DNA from 3 places in the Streptomyces sp. NPDC007971 genome. Region 2 is predicted to be linked to each of the others. Evidence: riboswitches for the same ligand, from Rfam matches in the RefSeq annotation. Region 2 holds a riboswitch; each other region holds the start of a gene.

Region 1 (5,681 bases), on a different contig from region 2:
CAGCCCTATGCGGCCGGGGCGCGGCATCTCCGGGGCCAGCGAGGCGTTCAGGCGGACGTCGGGGGCGGTGTTGATGACGCCGAAAGCGTTGGGGCCGATGATCCGCATGCCGTACGCGCGCGCGTGCCGGACGAGGGCCCGCTGGCGCTCGCGGCCCTCGGGCCCGCTCTCGGCGTACCCGGCGGCGAGTACGACCAGGCCCTGGACCCCGTGCTCGCCGCACTCGGCGAGCACCGCGGGCACCTGCTCGGCCGGTACGGCGACGACGGTGAGGTCCACCGGACCTGCGATGTCGCGCACCGAGCGGTGCGCCGGCACTCCGTCGACCTCTTTGAGGTCCTCGGGGAAGGCCCGGTTCACGGCGTGCAGGGCGCCCGAGTAGCCGGCGTCGCGAAGGTTGCCGAGGACGCTGCGCCCCACACCGCCGGGAGTGCGGCCGACGCCGACGACCGCGACGGAGCCCGGTGCCAGCAGCCGCCGTACCGAGCGGGCCTCGGCGCGCTGCTCCCGGGCCCGCTGCACGGCGAGCGAGCGGTCGGTGGGTTCGAGGTCGAACTCCAGGCGGACGACGCCGTCCTCGAAGCTGCGCTCCTGGGTGTACCCGGCGTCCGTGAAGACCTTGATCATCTTGGAGTTGGCGGGCAGCACCTCGGCGGCGAAGCGGCGGATGCCGCGCTCGCGCGCGACGGCCGCGATGTGCTCCAGGAGGGCGGAGGCGACTCCGCGGCCCTGGTGGGCATCCTGCACCAGGAAGGCGACCTCGGCCTCGTCGGCGGGTGCGGAGGCGGGCAGGCCGTTGGGGCCGATGCGGTCGTAGCGTACGGTGGCGATGAACTCGCCGCCGACGGTGGCCGCGAGTCCCACCCGGTCCACGAAGTCGTGGTGCGTGAAGCGGTGGACGTCCTTGGCGGACAGGCGCGGGTAGGGCGCGAAGAAGCGGTAGTACTTCGACTCGTCCGAGACCTGCTCGTAGAAGCTGACCAGGCGGTCGGCGTCATCAACGGTGATGGGCCGGATGCGCGCGGTGCCCCCGTCGCGCAGCACCACGTCCGCCTCCCAGTGGGCGGGGTACTCATGCCGGTCGCGCCGGTCCGCCGGGCTCTGCATGGGCCCCAGAGTACGGCTCGCGTACGACAACGGCGCGAGGCAGTCTGTGGAGGACGAAGGCCGGACCGAGGCCGCGGTCCGGCGACACACCGGGGCAGGACGAAGGCCCGCTCCGGGCACGCTTCGCGATATGGGAAACTGGTCTAGACAACCCTGAACAGTGAAGGGCAGCAACACATGGCTGAGCGCCGCGTCAACGTCGGCTGGGCCGAGGGTCTCCACGCCCGCCCCGCCTCCATCTTCGTCCGGGCCGCGACGGCCTCCGGTATTCCCGTGACGATCGCCAAGGCCGACGGCAACCCCGTCAACGCGGCCTCCATGCTCGCCGTTCTGGGCCTGGGCGCCCAGGGCGGCGAGGAGATCGTCCTCGCCTCCGACGCCGAGGGCGCCGAGGCCGCCCTGGACCGTCTGGCCAAGCTGGTCGCCGAGGGCTTGGAAGAGCTGCCCGAGACCGTCTGAGCCGTACGCGGAAGCCGCGTCGCCCTTTCCGGGCGGCGCGGCTTCCGCGTTGTCGGGCCGCTGCGTCCTGGGCGGGACAGCCGGAGCGCTGCGCATGGCCGACCGGAGCCTTGGGCGTGAGCGGCGGGAGGCTTGGGCGTGAGCGGCGGAAGGTTTGGGCGTGGGCGGCCGGATGAATTCACCGCGGCCGCACGAACGGTGCACGGTCGCGAATTCACGAGGCGCCGAGAAAAAGGCAGCGGAAATGCACGTCCGCCGAATATCTCCTCTTTGTATACGGCGCCCGTGTTAATGCCGCAGGCTCGGCATGTTTACAGCATGTTGCGAATTCCTCACGCGCTCCGCGTGGTCCCCCTGTGAGGGGAATCGCAGCCGGTGCGCGGCCGTCGCGCGCTCGGCGTGGAGCGCCGTGATCGCCCGCGCGCGCTCGCCGTCGCCGCGCGCCACCGCGTCCACGATGGCGCCGCGCTCCGCCCACAGATCCACCGGGCTCGGCAGTGCCTCCACGGTGTACATCCAGGCGATCTTGTGCCGCAGCTGGGTCAGTACCGAGGTCAGCGAGGAACTGCCCGAGGCCTGCGCGAGTGTCTCGTGGAACCATCCGCCCAGCGAGCGCAGATCCTCGCTGCTGCCGTGCCTGGCCCGCTCCTGGCCCAGCCGGACCAGACCGCGCAGCACCTTGAGATGGGCCTCGGTGCGCCGCTGGGCGGCCCGGGAGGCGCCGAGGGGCTCCAGCAGCACGCGCATCTCCAGCAGGTCCGCGGCCTCCTGCTCGGTCGGCTCGGCCACACAGGCACCCGCGTGCCGCCGGGTCACCACGAACCCCTCCGCCTCCAGGGTGCGCAGCGCCTCGCGGACGGGGACGCGCGAGACGCCGTAGCGACGGGCCAGGACTTCCTCGGTGAGGCGGCTGCCGCGCTCGTGGACACCGGCGACGATGTCGTCCCGGATCGCCGTGCACACCGACTGCGCCGGAACACGCATGACCGACCTCCGTCTTAATCCCCGTGAAACGTCGACGATGGACGTGTGTTCCGTGACTCTATTGCAATGCGCCGGAATTTCCGACGGCGGGCCGGAATCCATGGATATTTTTTGGACAGCGGGTGCTGTCGGCGCAGTGAAAAACAGCGAAAGCCCCGGCTCGTGAGCCGGGGCTTGGGCTGGTCTCGGACACTCACACCGTGCGTGCCGGGTGTCCGGCGATCACGCCGTACTTGCCAGGGGCCGGACGGTCACGCCGTGCCTGCCGGGGGTCGGACGGTAGAGCCGTGGCCGCCGGGGGTCGGACGGGCACGGGGTGGCCGCCGGGGTCAGACGTTCACGCCGTGCTTGCGGAGGTAGGCGACCGGGTCGATGTCCGAGCCGTAGTCGGGGCTCGTACGGGCCTCGAAGTGCAGATGCGGTCCGGTGACGTTGCCGGTCGCGCCGGACAGGCCGATCTGCTGGCCCGGGGTGACCTTCTGGCCCACGGTGACGCCGATGGACGACAGATGGCCGTACTGGGTGTACATGCCGTCCGCCATCCGGATCACGATCTGGTTGCCGTAGGCGCCGCCCCAGCCGGTGGAGACGACGGTGCCGGCGCCGGCCGCGTGGACGGTCGTGCCGCTGGCCGCGTGGAAGTCGATGCCGGTGTGCGAACCGGAGGACCACAGGGAGCCGCCGGTCTTGTAGCCGGTGGAGACGTAGGAGTTCGCGATCGGGGCCACGAAGGCGTTCAGGCGCTTGCGCTCGGCGTCACGGGCGGCGCGTGCCCGGGCCTCGCGGTCCTTCCTGGCCTTCTCGGCGGCGGCCTTGGCCGCGGCCTCCTCGGCCGCCTTCTGCTCGGCGGCCTCCTTCTGGGCGGTGGCCTGCTCGTCGATCTGCTCCGCGAGCGAGTCGCTCACGGTGATGACCGGGGTGAGGCCGGTCTGCTCGGCGGGGCTGTCGGCGGCGGCGAGCGCCGGCGTGGCAGCGAGGGTACCGATGACACCGGTTCCGGTGAGGGCCGCGATGCCGGCCGCCCGGGTGGAGGTGCGCCTGACCCGGCCGGGCCTGCGGTGCTTCCCGGTGGCGCCTGTGAACGCCATGAAGTGGCTGGTCCTTTCCTTCCCTCTCGCCTACCGGGTTAGCTGACGGGTTCGGAGCAGGAAGGTCTCCTACGGACCCCCTCGCTCGCGCGCGGGCGTCCGATTCACCCCAGGGACTGCGGTGGGTCCCCGGCTCCCCTGGCTCGCGCCGTACGGGGACTCGGCGATGACTGTCCGGTGCCGCGGGTGCGGCGCACTGCCTGACGAACAGCCCGGACGACGCTAAGCGGCCCGACTTTCGATCCCCAAACGGATCCGCGTTTTTGTAGTACATCCCACAGGGCAGACAGGCAGCTCTGCCTCAATTCGGACATCCGGAGAAGGCGGGCGCACGGCCGTCCGGAGAAGGCGGGCGCACGGCCGTCCGGAGAAGGCGGGCGCACGGCAAGGGGCCCTGATGACCCGTCGGCCGTCAGAGCCCCGCGCGCGTGGTGCCGTGCGGCTGCTACTCGGCCGTCACGACGGTGACTTCACCGATCCCGAGCGCCTCGACCGGCGCCTTGATCTCGGCCGCGTCGCCGACGAGGACCGTCACCATGCGGTCCACCGGGAAGGCGTTGATGACCGCCGCGGTGGCCTCCACCGTGCCGGTGGCGGCGAGCTGCTGATACAGCGTCGCCTGGAAGTCGTCGGGCAGGTGCTGCTCGACCTGGTCCGCCAGGGTGCTCGCGACGGCGGCGGCGGTCTCGTACTTCAGCGGCGCCACCCCGACGAGGTTCTGCACGGCCACATCGCGCTCGGCGTCGGTCAGGCCGTCCGCCGCGAGCGTGCGCAGCACCGTCCACAGGTCCCCGAGCGCGGGACCAGTGTTCGGAGTGTCCACGGAGCCGCTGATGGCGAGCATCGAGGCACCCGTGCCGTCCGGCGCGGAGCGCAGGACCTGCCCGAAGGCGCGCACCCCGTAGGTGTACCCCTTCTCCTCGCGCAGGACCCGGTCCAGGCGGGAGGTGAGGGTGCCGCCGAGGCAGTACGTGCCGAGCACCTGGGCGGGCCACACCCGGTCGTGCCGGTCCGGGCCGATGCGGCCGATGAGCAGCTGGGTCTGGACGGCGCCGGGCCGGTCCACGATGACGACACGGCCGGTGTCGTCGGCGCTGACCGCAGGCACGGGCCGGGGTTCGCCGGGGGTGCCGGTCCAGGCGCCCAGGGTGTCGGCGAGCAGCGCGTCCAGGTCGGTACCGGTGAGGTCGCCGACGACCACCACGGTGGCCGTGGCGGGCCGCACATGACGGTCGTAGAAGGCGCGTACGGCCGCCGCGTCGATCTTCTCGACCGTCTCCTCGGTGCCCTGACGGGGGCGCGACATGCGCGAGGTCGCCGGGAACAGCTCCTTGGAGAGTTCCTTGGCCGCCCGGCGGGAGGGGTTGGCCAGTTCGTGCGGGATCTCGTCCAGGCGGTTGCGGACCAGCCGCTCGACCTCGCTCTCTGCGAACGCGGGCGCACGCAGGGCGTCGGCCAGCAGGGCGAGTCCCTTGGCCAGCCGGGAGGCCGGGACCTCCAGGGCGAGGCGGACGCCGGGGTGGTCGGCGATCGCGTCGAGCGTGGCGCCGGCCCGCTCCAGCTCGGCGGCGAACTCCTCGGCGGAGTGGCGGTCGGTGCCCTCGGAGAAGGCCCGCGCCATGATCGTGGCGACGCCGTCCAGGCCGGCCGGCTCGGCGTCCAGGGGCGCGTCCAGCAGCACCTCCACGGCGACGACCTGCTGGCCGGGGCGGTGGCAGCGCAGCACGGTCAGGCCGTTGTCCAGGCTGCCGCGCTCGGGGGCCGGGAACGCCCAGGGCCTGGCCTCGCCGGCCTGCGGCCGGGGGTGGAAGTCCATCGTGGCGAGCTCGCTCACTTGGCCGTCTCCTCGTCGTCGTTGCCGACCTCTACGGTCGCTTCCTGCTCCGGGTCCTCGGGCACGTCGGCGTCCTCGACGCCCTCCGGGGACTTCGGCTCGTAGACGAGGACCGCGCGGTTGTCGGGGCGCAGGCGGGCCTTGGCGACCTCCTGAACCTCTTCGGGGGTCACCGCCAGGACCCGCTGGACGGCGGTGAGGGCGAGCTG
Region 2 (5,681 bases):
ACGGACACCGTGTCGTCCGCTTTCTCCGCGCTGTCGAGTGCCTGCTGCATGGTGATCAGGAGGGCCTGGTCGTGGCGGAGCGTCTCCAGCTTCTCCTGAAGTGCGGCCACCTCGCTGCTGAGACGCTCCTGCTCTTCGGCGTTGCGCGTCAGGTCTTCTGCCACCCGAGCGGCGTACAACGGCCTGAGGCTGGTTGTTTCATCCTGATTCTCGGCCACAGTGACTCTCTCCCGGAAGTTGTGTGCCGTTGCTTGGCCGAATAGTACTCACAACAATTTCGATTAGCTTCTGTGCGTACCCAATCCGCAGTGGCATATACGTTCGGAAGGTCGGCATTCCGTGCAGCGAACAGGGCTCGACGCGTCGGCGAGAGTGACTCAACGGGTGTGAAAGTTGCGGGAGTTGACTCCGAACTTCACGTCGCAGTCGCCATGAACAAGGAATGTTCAGGGTGCTGAAGCGGTCGGAGTGTACCGATCGTCTTCGACGGCCTGCGCCGTTTCGCGCAGTGCGAGCGGGGGGTGGGGCGTTCACTCGCGTCCCGCAACGAAGTGCCCTCGGAGTGCTGGGTGCGACGTTCAGCGAGCGCGACAGTGTCGCTGCTCGTAGGTCGGACGAGGCAAGAACGACCACCCCGGTCCTGGCCGCCACTGATTCCTGGGTCCGTCCTGGGCTTCCCGGGGACGTCCGGCGACGGCTTTCGCGACCGATCGCGTACCCTGGGAGAACGATGGTTCTCGCACACGTACGGCAAGGGCGGCCCGCGATGCAGGAAGACCCGATCCGCACCCGGATCCTGGATGCGGCCGAGGAGCTGTTCTACGGCCAGGGAATTCAGGCGATCGGAATGGATGCCGTGCGCACTGCCGCCGGAGTCACCCTCCGGCGTCTCTACCAGCAGTTTCCCTCCAAGGGTGCGCTGGTCGAGGAGTATCTGCGGCGGCGGGACGCCCGGTGGCTGAACGATCTGAAGGAGCATGTCGAGGCGGCGGACGTGTCCCCCCGGGAACGTGTGCTGGTGGTCTTCGACTGGCTCCATGGCTGGTTCGAGGAGCCGGACTTCCGTGGGTGCGCCTTCATCAACTCCTTCGGCGAGCTGGGTGCCACGTCCCCGGAAGTCACCGACGCCGCACGCCACCACAAGGAGCGGTTCCGGCACTACGTGGCCGACCTGGCAGGACGGGCGGGAGTTCCCGCGGACGTCGCCGATCAGGTCGTGCTGCTCGCCGAAGGGGCCATGACCACCGCGGCCATCTCGGGCAGCCCCCGCCCTGCGGCTCAGGCCAGGGCGGCCGCGGCGACTCTCCTGCAGGGGCCGCGAGTCGCCTGAGGCGTACCGGCGGTCGGTTTGGGTCGCCGGGCGCGGCACACCTGCGGCGGCCTTGAGTCGAGGCGGGTTCCCGCCGGCATGGGCCTCCTCGGTCTCGCTCGGTGCCGCGAGCGGAGCGCTCGGTGGGAGCGCCGAGCCGAGCGCCCGGCGCTCCCGCATATGTGTGGACGGCGCAATTCCGGACCACTCGTCCCACACCGACGCGGATTGACTGCGCTCAACGACGCCATCGAGCAAAGGTCACGAAAATGTATCGGGCATATCGCCCATCATCCTTCACAGGGGCCACACGAGTTGGCTAGCGTTCCCGACAGGCCGCCCGACCCCCACCGGCGAACGTCGCCGGGCCGTGCGGCCTCCGCCGAGTCCGGCGCGCCCGCACGGCAGCCGGAGCCGGGGACCCACCGACCTTGGGGTGAACCGGTCCAACTCCCTTCCGGGGACAGGGCCGTAGGGCAACCCTTCCGAACCACCCGCCCGAACCCGACAGCTAACTCGGTAGGCGGAACATGGAAGGAGTCGCCTCCCTTGGCGTCGCACCGCAAGTCGGGCTCCACGGGCACGCGCGTAGTCGGCATACGCACCCCTGTCCTCGCCACGGCCGCCCTCACCTCCCTGGCCCTGCTGTCCCAGAACGCCGATGCCGCCCCCTCCGCCGGCCACAAGCCGAGCCTCGAAGAGGTCGAGAAGAAGGTCGACGACCTGTACCGCCAGGCCGAGTCGGCGACCGAGAAGTACGACGCGGCGAAGGAGAAGACCGCGAAGGAGCGCGAGCGCGTCGACGCCCTGCGCGACGACGTGGCCAAGCGCACGGCCAGCCTCAACAAGGCGCGTGAGGAGCTGGGCCTGTTCGCCGCGGCCCAGTACCGGAACGGGGTCGCCGCCCCCGACACCGCGACCTTCCTGCTCACGGACAACCCGCAGGACTACTTCGACCAGACGCAGCTGATGAGCCGGATGACCTCGCGTCAGAAGGGCGCGGTCGACGACTACATCACCGAGCAGTCCGCGACCATGAAGACGCGGCAGGAGGCCGGCCGGAGCCTCGAAGCGCTGACCAAGTCGCAGAACGACCTCCAGACGGCCAAGTCCACCGTCCAGACGAAGCTGTCCACCGCGCGGGAGCTGCTGTCCAAGCTGACGGCGGAGGAGAAGGCACGTCTGGCGGCGATCGAGAAGCAGAAGCAGGAGGAGGCGGCGCGCAAGGCGGCGGAGCTCGCCAAGCGGCAGGCCGCGGCGGCGCAGGCGGCGAAGAAGCAGCAGAGTGCGTCGTCGGGCTCGACCTCGGGCTCCTCCTCGGGATCCGGGTCCTCCTCGGGATCGGGCTCGTCCTCCGGATCCGGCTCGTCCTCCGGTTCGGGCACCTCCACCTCCTCGTCGGGCTCCACGTACGCCGCCAAGGCCGCGAAGGCGCTCGCCTTCGCCCGCGCGCAGGTCGGCAAGCCCTACGTCTGGGGCGCCACCGGGCCAGGCTCCTACGACTGCTCCGGCCTCACCCAGGCCGCCTGGAAGGCCGCCGGCGTCTCCCTGCCGCGCACCACCTACGACCAGGTGAACGCCGGCAAGACGGTGTCCCTGACCGACGCCCAGCCCGGCGACCTCGTCTTCTTCTACGACGACATCAGCCACGTCGGTGTCTACATCGGCAACGGCATGATGATCCACGCGCCGAAGCCCGGCGCCTACGTCCGCGAGGAATCCATCTACTACGGCGGTGACTCGATCATCCACAGCGTGGTCCGCCCGGCCTGACGTGCGGTGGCGGCGAGACGGCCGACCCGCAAGCGCGTGCATGCGCTTCCGCGTGCAGAGGCAGCATCTCGGCGTGAGAGCCCGGGCCGGTGCGGACCGGGCGTTTCACGGCTGCGCGGGAAGCTGCTGTTCCGTCCAGATGACCTTGCCGTCAGGCGTGTGGCGAACGCCCCAGCGGTCGGCGAACTGGGCCACCAGGAACAGGCCGCGTCCGCCCTCGTCCATGGTGGTGGCCCTGCGCAGGTGCGGGGAGACATCGCTGCCGTCGGACACTTCGCAGATGAGGCTGCGATCGCGGATCAGACGGACGCCGATGGGGCCGGTCGCGTGCCGGATGGCATTGGTGACCAGTTCGCTGAGGATCAGCTCCAGGGTGAACGCCTCCTCGTCCAGACCTCAGCCCTGCAACAGCCTGCCCGCACGCGCGCGCACGCCGGCCACGGCCGAGGGATCGGAAGGCACGTTCCAGGCCGCGGTACGGTCGTCATGGAGCAGCCGGGTGCGAGCGACCAGAAGGGCCACGTCGTCGCGCGGTGCGGTCGGCAGCAGCGCGTCCATCACGGCGGCACACATCTGCTCCGGTGTCCGTCCGCCGTACGCAAGAGCACTGCGCAGCTGCTCTATCCCCTCGTCGATGTCACGTTGCCGGTCCTCGACCAGGCCGTCGGTGTACAGCACGATGCTGCTGCCCTCGGGCAGACGTGTCTCATGTCTCTCATAGGGCAGTCCTCCCAGGCCGAGCGGAGGACCGGCCGGTACGCCCGCCAGGTCCGCGCGTCCGTCCGGGGCCACGACGAGGGGGTCCGGATGGCCGGCCCTGGCCATGGTGCACAGACCCGACACCGGGTCGCAGACCGCCGTACAGACAGGTGGCGCCCGTGAGCGTCGGGGCTGGGGCTCCTTGGAGCGCCAGAACGTCGCCACGCCGAGAACCACTCCGCGTGCCCGCAGCAGAGCGACGATCATGGAGTGAATGCCGTAGGCCACCAGTCTGCGCGCGCGGTCGGGGGCCTGCGCCTGCCAGCCGGAGAACGCCGCCATGTCGGCCTCCAGCACCATCCGCCCGGAGCCGAACCCCGAGGCCTGTGGCGTGGAGGGGTCGAAACGGATGAGTTCGCCGGGCCGGTACAGCGGGGTGTCCTGGCGGATGCCGTGCAGGGCGACACGGCGCAGCTCGGTCATGGTCAGCAGGTTCGGTTCCTCGCCCCGCAGAACCGCATCGCCCAGGTCGACGGTGACGTAGTCGGCGAACCTGGGTACGGCCAGCTCGGTCAATTCCTCGGCGGTGCGTGTCACGTTGAGCGTGGTGCCGATCCGTATGGCGGCGTCGTACAGCAGCCTGAGCCGTTCCTGGACCGCTTCGACGCGACCCATCAGAGCGCTGAGTTCCGGGGTGTCACGCAGGGTGGCCACCGCGCCTCCCAGCCCGGGCTGCTGTGCCATCGGGCGCTGACTGATCGCCAGCAGCCGTTCCCCGACCTGGATCACCCGGTCCGTGGCCGCCGCGCCGGACAGCAGAAGCCGTTCGGCCGTCGGCTCCAGACCCAGACCTGTGACGGGCCGCCCCTCCACGTCGCCTTCGAGCCCCAGCAGACGTCGCGCCTCGTCGTTCGCCAGGAGCAGGCAGCCCTGGTCATCGGTGATCAGTACGCCTTCCCGCACCGCGTGCAGGACGGCGTCGTGGTGCTCGTACACGCGGGTCATCTGCGCAGGGCCCAGACCCTGTGTCTGACGGCGCAGCCGTTTGCTGATCAGTGCCGTGCCGGCGGTGGCCGCCGCGAGCACCACACCGGTCGCCGCCAGGACGAGGGGGACCTGCCGGTCGGCCGCCACGCTCACCCTCGCGACCGTGATCCCGGCGGAGACCAGCCCGATGACCTTCCCCTGGGGTGAGACGACCGGAACCACGGTCCGCACCGAGCGGCCCAGGGTGCCCGTGGTGGTCTCGGTGACGGTTCCGCCGTGCTGTGCCGCCTTTATGTCGCCGATGTAGCGTTCGCCGATCCGCGCCGGATTGGGAAGGCGTCATCACCCCGAACCGGCAGCTCACTCCTCCGCTTGCACACCACGCGCCCGCACGGGCACGCCGGGCGATCAGTCCCGGAAGACACGGTTCAGGCAGTGGTCCAGGACGGCCGCGGCCGACTCGGGGCCGCGCTGGCCGACCAGGATGCTGGTACCGAGCCCTGCGGACAGGGCGAGCAGGCCGACGGCTTCCAACTCCACGTCCACCCCGGGCTGGAGGAGCTCACTCTCCTGTGCCTGCCGCAGGAGCTGGGTCAGGGCGCTCTCGGCGGCGTCGGGGTTGTGGATGAAGGGCTGGTCGGCGAGCGCCCGGTCGGTGACGGACAGAATGGCGTACGAGGTGTAGACGAGGTGGAAGGTACGGCTCTCCTCGTCCGTCGGCAGCGCCGCCGTCAGCATGGCCTCGATCATCGCGCGTGGTCCCGGGCGGGGGCCGGCGTCCTGGAGCCGGGCGGTGGCCCGCTGCCCGAATCGCTCCGCCAGGTGCTGCAGTCCGTAGAGAAGGAGCTTCTCCTTCGTCTCGAAGTAGTACTGCACCAGCCGCAGGGACACACCGGCCTCCGCGGCCACGTCG
Region 3 (5,681 bases), on a different contig from region 2:
GAGCCGGTCACCTGGGGGAGGACGCTAGGCCGGACTGTGACAGGCAAGTAACGCACTGTACGGAACTGGCTGCGACAGATCGCGCCGTGACGGTATGTGACCGAATTGCTCGCCTGGAGTCGCCCTCTTCACGCAGCGTGGTGACCGATGTGCGGAACGGGGAACACACGGGGGCCGTGGGGTGCTATGGGGCGCATATATGCAGGGCCGGCACATGCTCCGGGGGCCCGGTGACCTGAGCCCTGGGAGCCCCTCATTAGGCTCCGGGCTCATGGACGTACTCATCCATCTCTTCGTCGGCCTGCACATCATCGGCATCGCGGCCCTGCTCGGCGGTTTCCTCACCCAGATGAAGGCGATGGGCCGGGGCACCGCCCGCTTCGTCCCCGGGATGCTGCACGGCGCGCTCACCATGCTGGTCACCGGTGTCGCCCTGGTCGGTCTCAACCAGGCCGACGACCACCACGTCAACACCATCAAGATCGGCGTGAAGCTGGCCCTGCTGATCGTGATCCTCGGGCTGGTCTACGTGCAGCGCGACGAGGAGAAGGTCGACAAGCGCCTCTTCGGGCTGGTCGGCCTGCTGACCACGGCGAACATCTTCATCGCCGTGCTGTGGACGTGACGCTCAGCCCGCTCGGCTGATCCCGGCGCGGGCCGCGAGCGCGGCGCCCGCCGCGACCACGAGCCAGGCCGCCACGGCCACCCACACCAGCACCCGCCCCGGCCCTGTCAGCCATGCGCCCCCGACGGCGGCCACGACCGACAGCGTGGCCGCCGCCGTCATTCCCATCGGGAACACCGTCGCCCACCGCCGGGTGTCGTAGCCCGGCCGCGGCCGGACCGCCTCGGCGGCCAGCAGCACCACGTACCAGGCCAGGTCCAGCACCAGCAGCACGACCGTCGTGTCACGCAGCACACCGCGGTCGTCGTCGTTCCAGAGATACAGACGCGCGCTGTCGGCGGACAGCAGCCTCGCCCCCGCCAGCGCCGAGATGGCGAGCGCCCCGCCCGCGATCCACTGGTCCCCGGGCCCCTCCAGGACCTGCCGCAGGTCGAAGTGCACCAGGGCGAGCCCGTAGAGGACCAGGCCCAGCCAGAACAGCACCATCGCGGCGCGCGCGAGCCATGCGGTCGTCGTGGCCGCGGCCAGGGTCGCGGCCAGCACCGCGAGCCCCTCTGTGGCCACACAACACAGGAACACCGCCCCTGGCATGCGCGGCCGCCAGTGCCGTACGACGAGCACCAGCAGCGGTGGCCAGAGCAGCGCCGCCAGGGCCAGTGACGTCTGCGCGAGATGCTGCAGGCCGAGCGCCGAGATCCGGGTGCCGAGGACCGTCGTGGCGGCGACGGCGGTGAGCGCGCCCGGGCTCCGGGCCTCGGTCACCCACCGCTCCCACTGCCCCACCAGCCGTACGGCGAAGTGCGCAGCGAGCGCCACCCAGGCGATGCAGGCGAGCCACAGGAAGACCCGGGACAGCGTCTCGGCGCCTGCCAGGTGCAGGTCCACCGACACGATGCCGGTCGCCATCACGGCGGCCCCCGCCGCCGGCGGACGCCCCGCCCACCACGCACGCAGAGCCGAGATGCCGGGCATGCGCCCGATGCTAGGCAGCCGGGCGGCCCGCGGGGGGAGGGCACGCGCGCGTGGGGCTCGAAAAGAGCACGGGCCGGGAGAGCGTGGGTCGGGCAGGTACGGGTCGGGAGGAGGGCACCGGTCAGACGGGCCGCACCACGCTGTGCACGACCGATTCGCCCCACTGGTAGACGGGCTCCTCGCGGACGCACCCGCCGGGCGTCGGGGCGTGGACCAGCTTGCCGTCTCCGGTGCAGATGCCGACATGGCTGCTGTCGCCGTGGAAGAAGACCAGATCGCCCGGCAGGAGGTCGGCGAGGGGCACGGGGGTGCCCGCCCGGGCCTGGTCGCGGCCGGTGCGCGGGAGGGCCACACCGGCGGCTCTCCAGGCGGCCTGGGTCAGGCCGGCGCAGTCGTAGGAGCCGGGGCCACTGGCACCGGACACGTACGGCTTGCCGATCTGGGCACGGGCGAAGGCGACCGCCTTGTCGGCCCGGCTGGCGTACGAGCCGACGGATCCGGTGGACCCGGTCGACCCGGTGGACCGCGACCCGATGGATCCGATGGACGATGAGTCGGCGGATGCCGTGGACGGCGATCCGGTGGATCCGGTGGACGGCGACCCGGTCTCCTGCCGTGCCCGTGCCCGCCGCCGCGTCGGCTCGGCCGTCTGCCACGTGGCCTCTTCCCGGTCCGGCTGCTCGGCCGTCTGCCATGCGGCCTCCTCCCGGTTCCACTGCCCGGCCGAGGCCGGCTGCGCGTTCTCCTGGGCCGTGAGCCGTGACAGCAGGTCGCGCGCGGTGACGAGCTTCTTCTGGACGGCGGCCTTGGCCGCCTTCACGTCGTACGGTGCCGCCGAAGTCTCGGGGCTCGCCTCGGGGGCCACGCCGGGGTCCACGTCAGGGGTGGCGTCGGGGTCCGCGGTGGTCCGCCCCCGCTCGGCCGCGTCCTTCACACGCGAGGCCAGCCGCTTCATCACCCGGTGCGGGGCGAAGTGGTCCTGCGGAAACTCCGCGAGGAGGGCGGTCGTGTCCGGGGCGGTGGCGAAGGAACCCAGCCCCTCACGGGCCTTGGCGAGCCGGCCCGGGCGCCGGGCACTCTCCTCGGCCAGGGCGTCCGCCTTCCCCTGCTGCCGGCCCGCCGGCTGCTCCTCGGCCGCCGCGTCGGCCCGGCGGTAGAACTCGTCGACCTTCTTCTCGATCTCGGCCGGGCTCGGACGGCCGTCGAGTGCGGGGACGGCCTCGGCCGTCTGGGACAGGACGGCCACGGAGGTGATGGCGGCGGTGGCGAGAGCGGGTGTGCGGACGCCCGCTCCGAGGGCTGTGCCGGGGCGCGGCTTGCGGTGCGACGCCAAGGGAGGCGACTCCTTCCAATGGGCCGCCTACCGGGTTAGCTGTCGGGTTCGGGCGGGTGGTTCGGAAGGGTTGCCCTACGGCTTCGTCCCGGACGGGAGTCGGCCGATTCACCCCAGGATCGGTGGGTCCCCGGCTCCGGCGGCCATGTGGAGGCGTACCGGACTCGGCGGAGGCCGCAGCGCTCGGCGACGTTCGCCGGAAGGGGGTCGTGCGGCCTGACCGCAACCTAGCCAACTCGTGTGACTCCTGTGAAGGTTGGAGTGTCATATGTCCGATACATTTCCGTGACCTGAGGCCGTTTTCATACAGGCGTGACAAGACGCTCTCGCAGCGTGAGGGGCAATCGGCGCGGAGCGGAGTGGTGATCGACTCTCCGGGACCGTGTCCGATAGCGGGTGCCTGCGGGGGCCGTGTTCCCGGGACGGCGACCGGTTGTCGGTGCGGCACCCTAGACTCGGAGAGCGATGAGCAGCCTCTTTGACGACAGCTTCCTGGCGGACCTCCAGCCCCCTCGCGGGAACGACGAGGAACCCCCGCCGCCGCCCGAGGACGATCACGCTCCGGAGTCGCTTCCGGGCGATCTGTTCGGCGGGAAGTTCGACGTGCCGCCGGACCGGGACGCCTACTACCGCGACGGAGCCCCGCGCCCCGCGATCGACGCGGCAGCGCTCCTGGAGGGGCTGAACGAGAACCAGCGCGCCGCGGTCGTCCACGCCGGCTCGCCGCTGCTCATCGTCGCCGGCGCGGGCTCCGGCAAGACCCGCGTGCTCACCCACCGCATCGCCCATCTGCTCGCCGAGCGGAGCGTGCACCCGGGTCAGATCCTCGCGATCACCTTCACCAACAAGGCCGCGGGCGAGATGAAGGAGCGCGTCGAGCAGCTCGTCGGCCCGCGCGCGAACGCGATGTGGGTCATGACCTTCCACAGCGCGTGCGTGAGGATCCTGCGGCGCGAGTCCAAGAAGCTCGGCTTCACGTCGAGCTTCTCCATCTACGATGCCGCCGACAGCAAGCGCCTGATGGCCCTGGTCTGCCGCGATCTGGACCTCGACCCCAAGCGCTTCCCGCCCAAGTCCTTCAGCGCCAAGATCAGCAACCTGAAGAACGAGCTGATCGACGAGGAGGACTTCGCCGCCCGGGCGGGCGACGGCTTCGAGAAGACCCTCGCCCAGGCCTACGCGCTCTACCAGTCGCGGCTGCGCGAGGCCAACGCGCTCGACTTCGACGACCTGATCATGACGACGGTCAACCTGCTGCGCGCCTTCCCGGACGTGGCCGAGCACTACCGCCGCCGCTTCCGGCACGTCATGGTCGACGAGTACCAGGACACCAATCACGCCCAGTACGCCCTCGTGCGCGAGCTGGTGGGCACCGGCGAGCGCGCCGCCGTGGACGTCGACGTCCCGCCGGGCGAGCACGACCTCCCGCCCGCCGAGCTGTGCGTCGTGGGTGACGCGGACCAGTCGATCTACGCCTTCCGGGGCGCGACCATCCGCAACATCCTCCAGTTCGAGGAGGACTACCCGAACGCGACGACGATCCTGCTGGAGCAGAACTACCGCTCCACGCAGACCATCCTGTCCGCCGCCAACGCGGTCATCGAGCGCAACGAGTCCCGCCGCCCCAAGAACCTGTGGACCAACGCCGGCCAGGGCGCCCGGATCACCGGCTACGTCGCGGACACCGAGCACGACGAGGCCCAGTTCGTCGCCGACGAGATAGACCGCCTCACGGACGCGGGCGAGGCGAAGTCCGGGGACGTCGCCGTCTTCTACCGCACCAATGCGCAGTCCCGTGTCTTCGAAGAGGTCTTCATTCGCGTCGGCCTGCCCTACAAGGTCGTCGGCGGTGTGCGCTTCTACGAGCGCAAGGAGGTCCGGGACGTCCTGGCCTACCTGCGCGTCCTCGCCAACCCCGAGGACTCGGTGCCGCTGCGCCGCATCCTCAACGTCCCCAAGCGCGGCATCGGCGAGCGCGCGGAGGCGATGATCGACGCCCTCTCCCAGCGCGAGAAGATCAGCTTCCCGCAGGCTCTCAAGCGCGTGGACGAGGCCTACGGCATGGCCGCGCGCTCCACCAACGCGGTCAAGCGGTTCAACACGCTGATGGAGGACCTGCGCACGATCGTGGAGTCCGGGGCAGGACCGGCGACCGTCCTGGAGGCGGTGCTCGAACGCACCGGCTACCTGGCCGAGTTGCAGGCCTCCACCGACCCGCAGGACGAGACCCGTATCGAGAACCTCCAGGAACTCGCGGCCGTCGCGCTGGAGTTCGAGCAGGAGCGCGGGGAGGACGAGCAGGGCACGCTCGCCGACTTCCTGGAGAAGGTGGCGCTGGTCGCCGACTCCGACCAGATCCCCGACGAGGACGAGGAAGGCTCCGGCGTCATCACGCTGATGACCCTGCACACCGCCAAGGGCCTGGAGTTCCCGGTCGTCTTCCTGACCGGCATGGAGGACGGCGTCTTCCCGCACATGCGCGCCCTCGGACAGACCAAGGAGCTGGAGGAGGAGCGGCGCCTGGCGTACGTCGGCATCACGCGTGCGCGGGAGCGGCTCTACCTCACGCGGTCGGCGATGCGCAGCGCCTGGGGCCAGCCGTCCTACAACCCGCCCTCCCGCTTCCTGGAGGAGATCCCGGCCGCCCATGTGGAGTGGAAGCGGACGGGAGCGGTCGCACCGGTGTCCTCCGGTCCGGCCTCCGGGATCGCGGCCTCGCTCTCCTCGTCCCGCTCGCGCTCGTCGGCGGCG

What was found. Region 2 has a riboswitch for cyclic di-AMP ahead of ACFZCP_RS44750 (NlpC/P60 family protein). Riboswitches for the same ligand answer to the same signal wherever they lie in the genome.
Region 1: it holds a riboswitch for cyclic di-AMP, as region 2 does, so the genes downstream of both, ACFZCP_RS28400 (peptidoglycan DD-metalloendopeptidase family protein) here and ACFZCP_RS44750 (NlpC/P60 family protein) in region 2, are expected to answer to the same signal.
Region 3: it holds a riboswitch for cyclic di-AMP, as region 2 does, so the genes downstream of both, ACFZCP_RS00365 (NlpC/P60 family protein) here and ACFZCP_RS44750 (NlpC/P60 family protein) in region 2, are expected to answer to the same signal.

Annotation. Positions count from the first base shown of each region.
Region 1 covers NZ_JBIBJK010000014.1:140,820-146,500, reverse strand. Annotated here, with positions in the region: gene ACFZCP_RS28420 (GNAT family N-acetyltransferase) at 1-1,107, opposite strand, end outside; gene ACFZCP_RS28415 (HPr family phosphocarrier protein) at 1,285-1,566, shown strand; gene ACFZCP_RS28410 (FCD domain-containing protein) at 1,855-2,550, opposite strand; gene ACFZCP_RS28405 (hypothetical protein) at 2,549-2,716, shown strand; gene ACFZCP_RS28400 (peptidoglycan DD-metalloendopeptidase family protein) at 2,880-3,638, opposite strand; cyclic di-AMP (ydaO/yuaA leader) riboswitch at 3,651-3,814, opposite strand; gene ACFZCP_RS28395 (insulinase family protein) at 4,084-5,472, opposite strand; gene ACFZCP_RS28390 (pitrilysin family protein) at 5,469-5,681, opposite strand, start outside.
Region 2 covers NZ_JBIBJK010000041.1:17,535-23,215, forward strand. Annotated here, with positions in the region: gene ACFZCP_RS44740 (hypothetical protein) at 1-164, opposite strand, end outside; gene ACFZCP_RS44745 (TetR family transcriptional regulator) at 731-1,330, shown strand; cyclic di-AMP (ydaO/yuaA leader) riboswitch at 1,680-1,850, shown strand; gene ACFZCP_RS44750 (NlpC/P60 family protein) at 1,859-3,082, shown strand; partial or broken gene ACFZCP_RS44755 (SpoIIE family protein phosphatase) at 3,188-5,101, opposite strand; gene ACFZCP_RS44760 (TetR family transcriptional regulator C-terminal domain-containing protein) at 5,177-5,681, opposite strand, start outside.
Region 3 covers NZ_JBIBJK010000001.1:80,985-86,665, forward strand. Annotated here, with positions in the region: gene ACFZCP_RS00355 (hypothetical protein) at 272-625, shown strand; gene ACFZCP_RS00360 (tellurite resistance/C4-dicarboxylate transporter family protein) at 629-1,597, opposite strand; gene ACFZCP_RS00365 (NlpC/P60 family protein) at 1,719-2,930, opposite strand; cyclic di-AMP (ydaO/yuaA leader) riboswitch at 2,938-3,110, opposite strand; gene pcrA (DNA helicase PcrA) at 3,396-5,681, shown strand, end outside.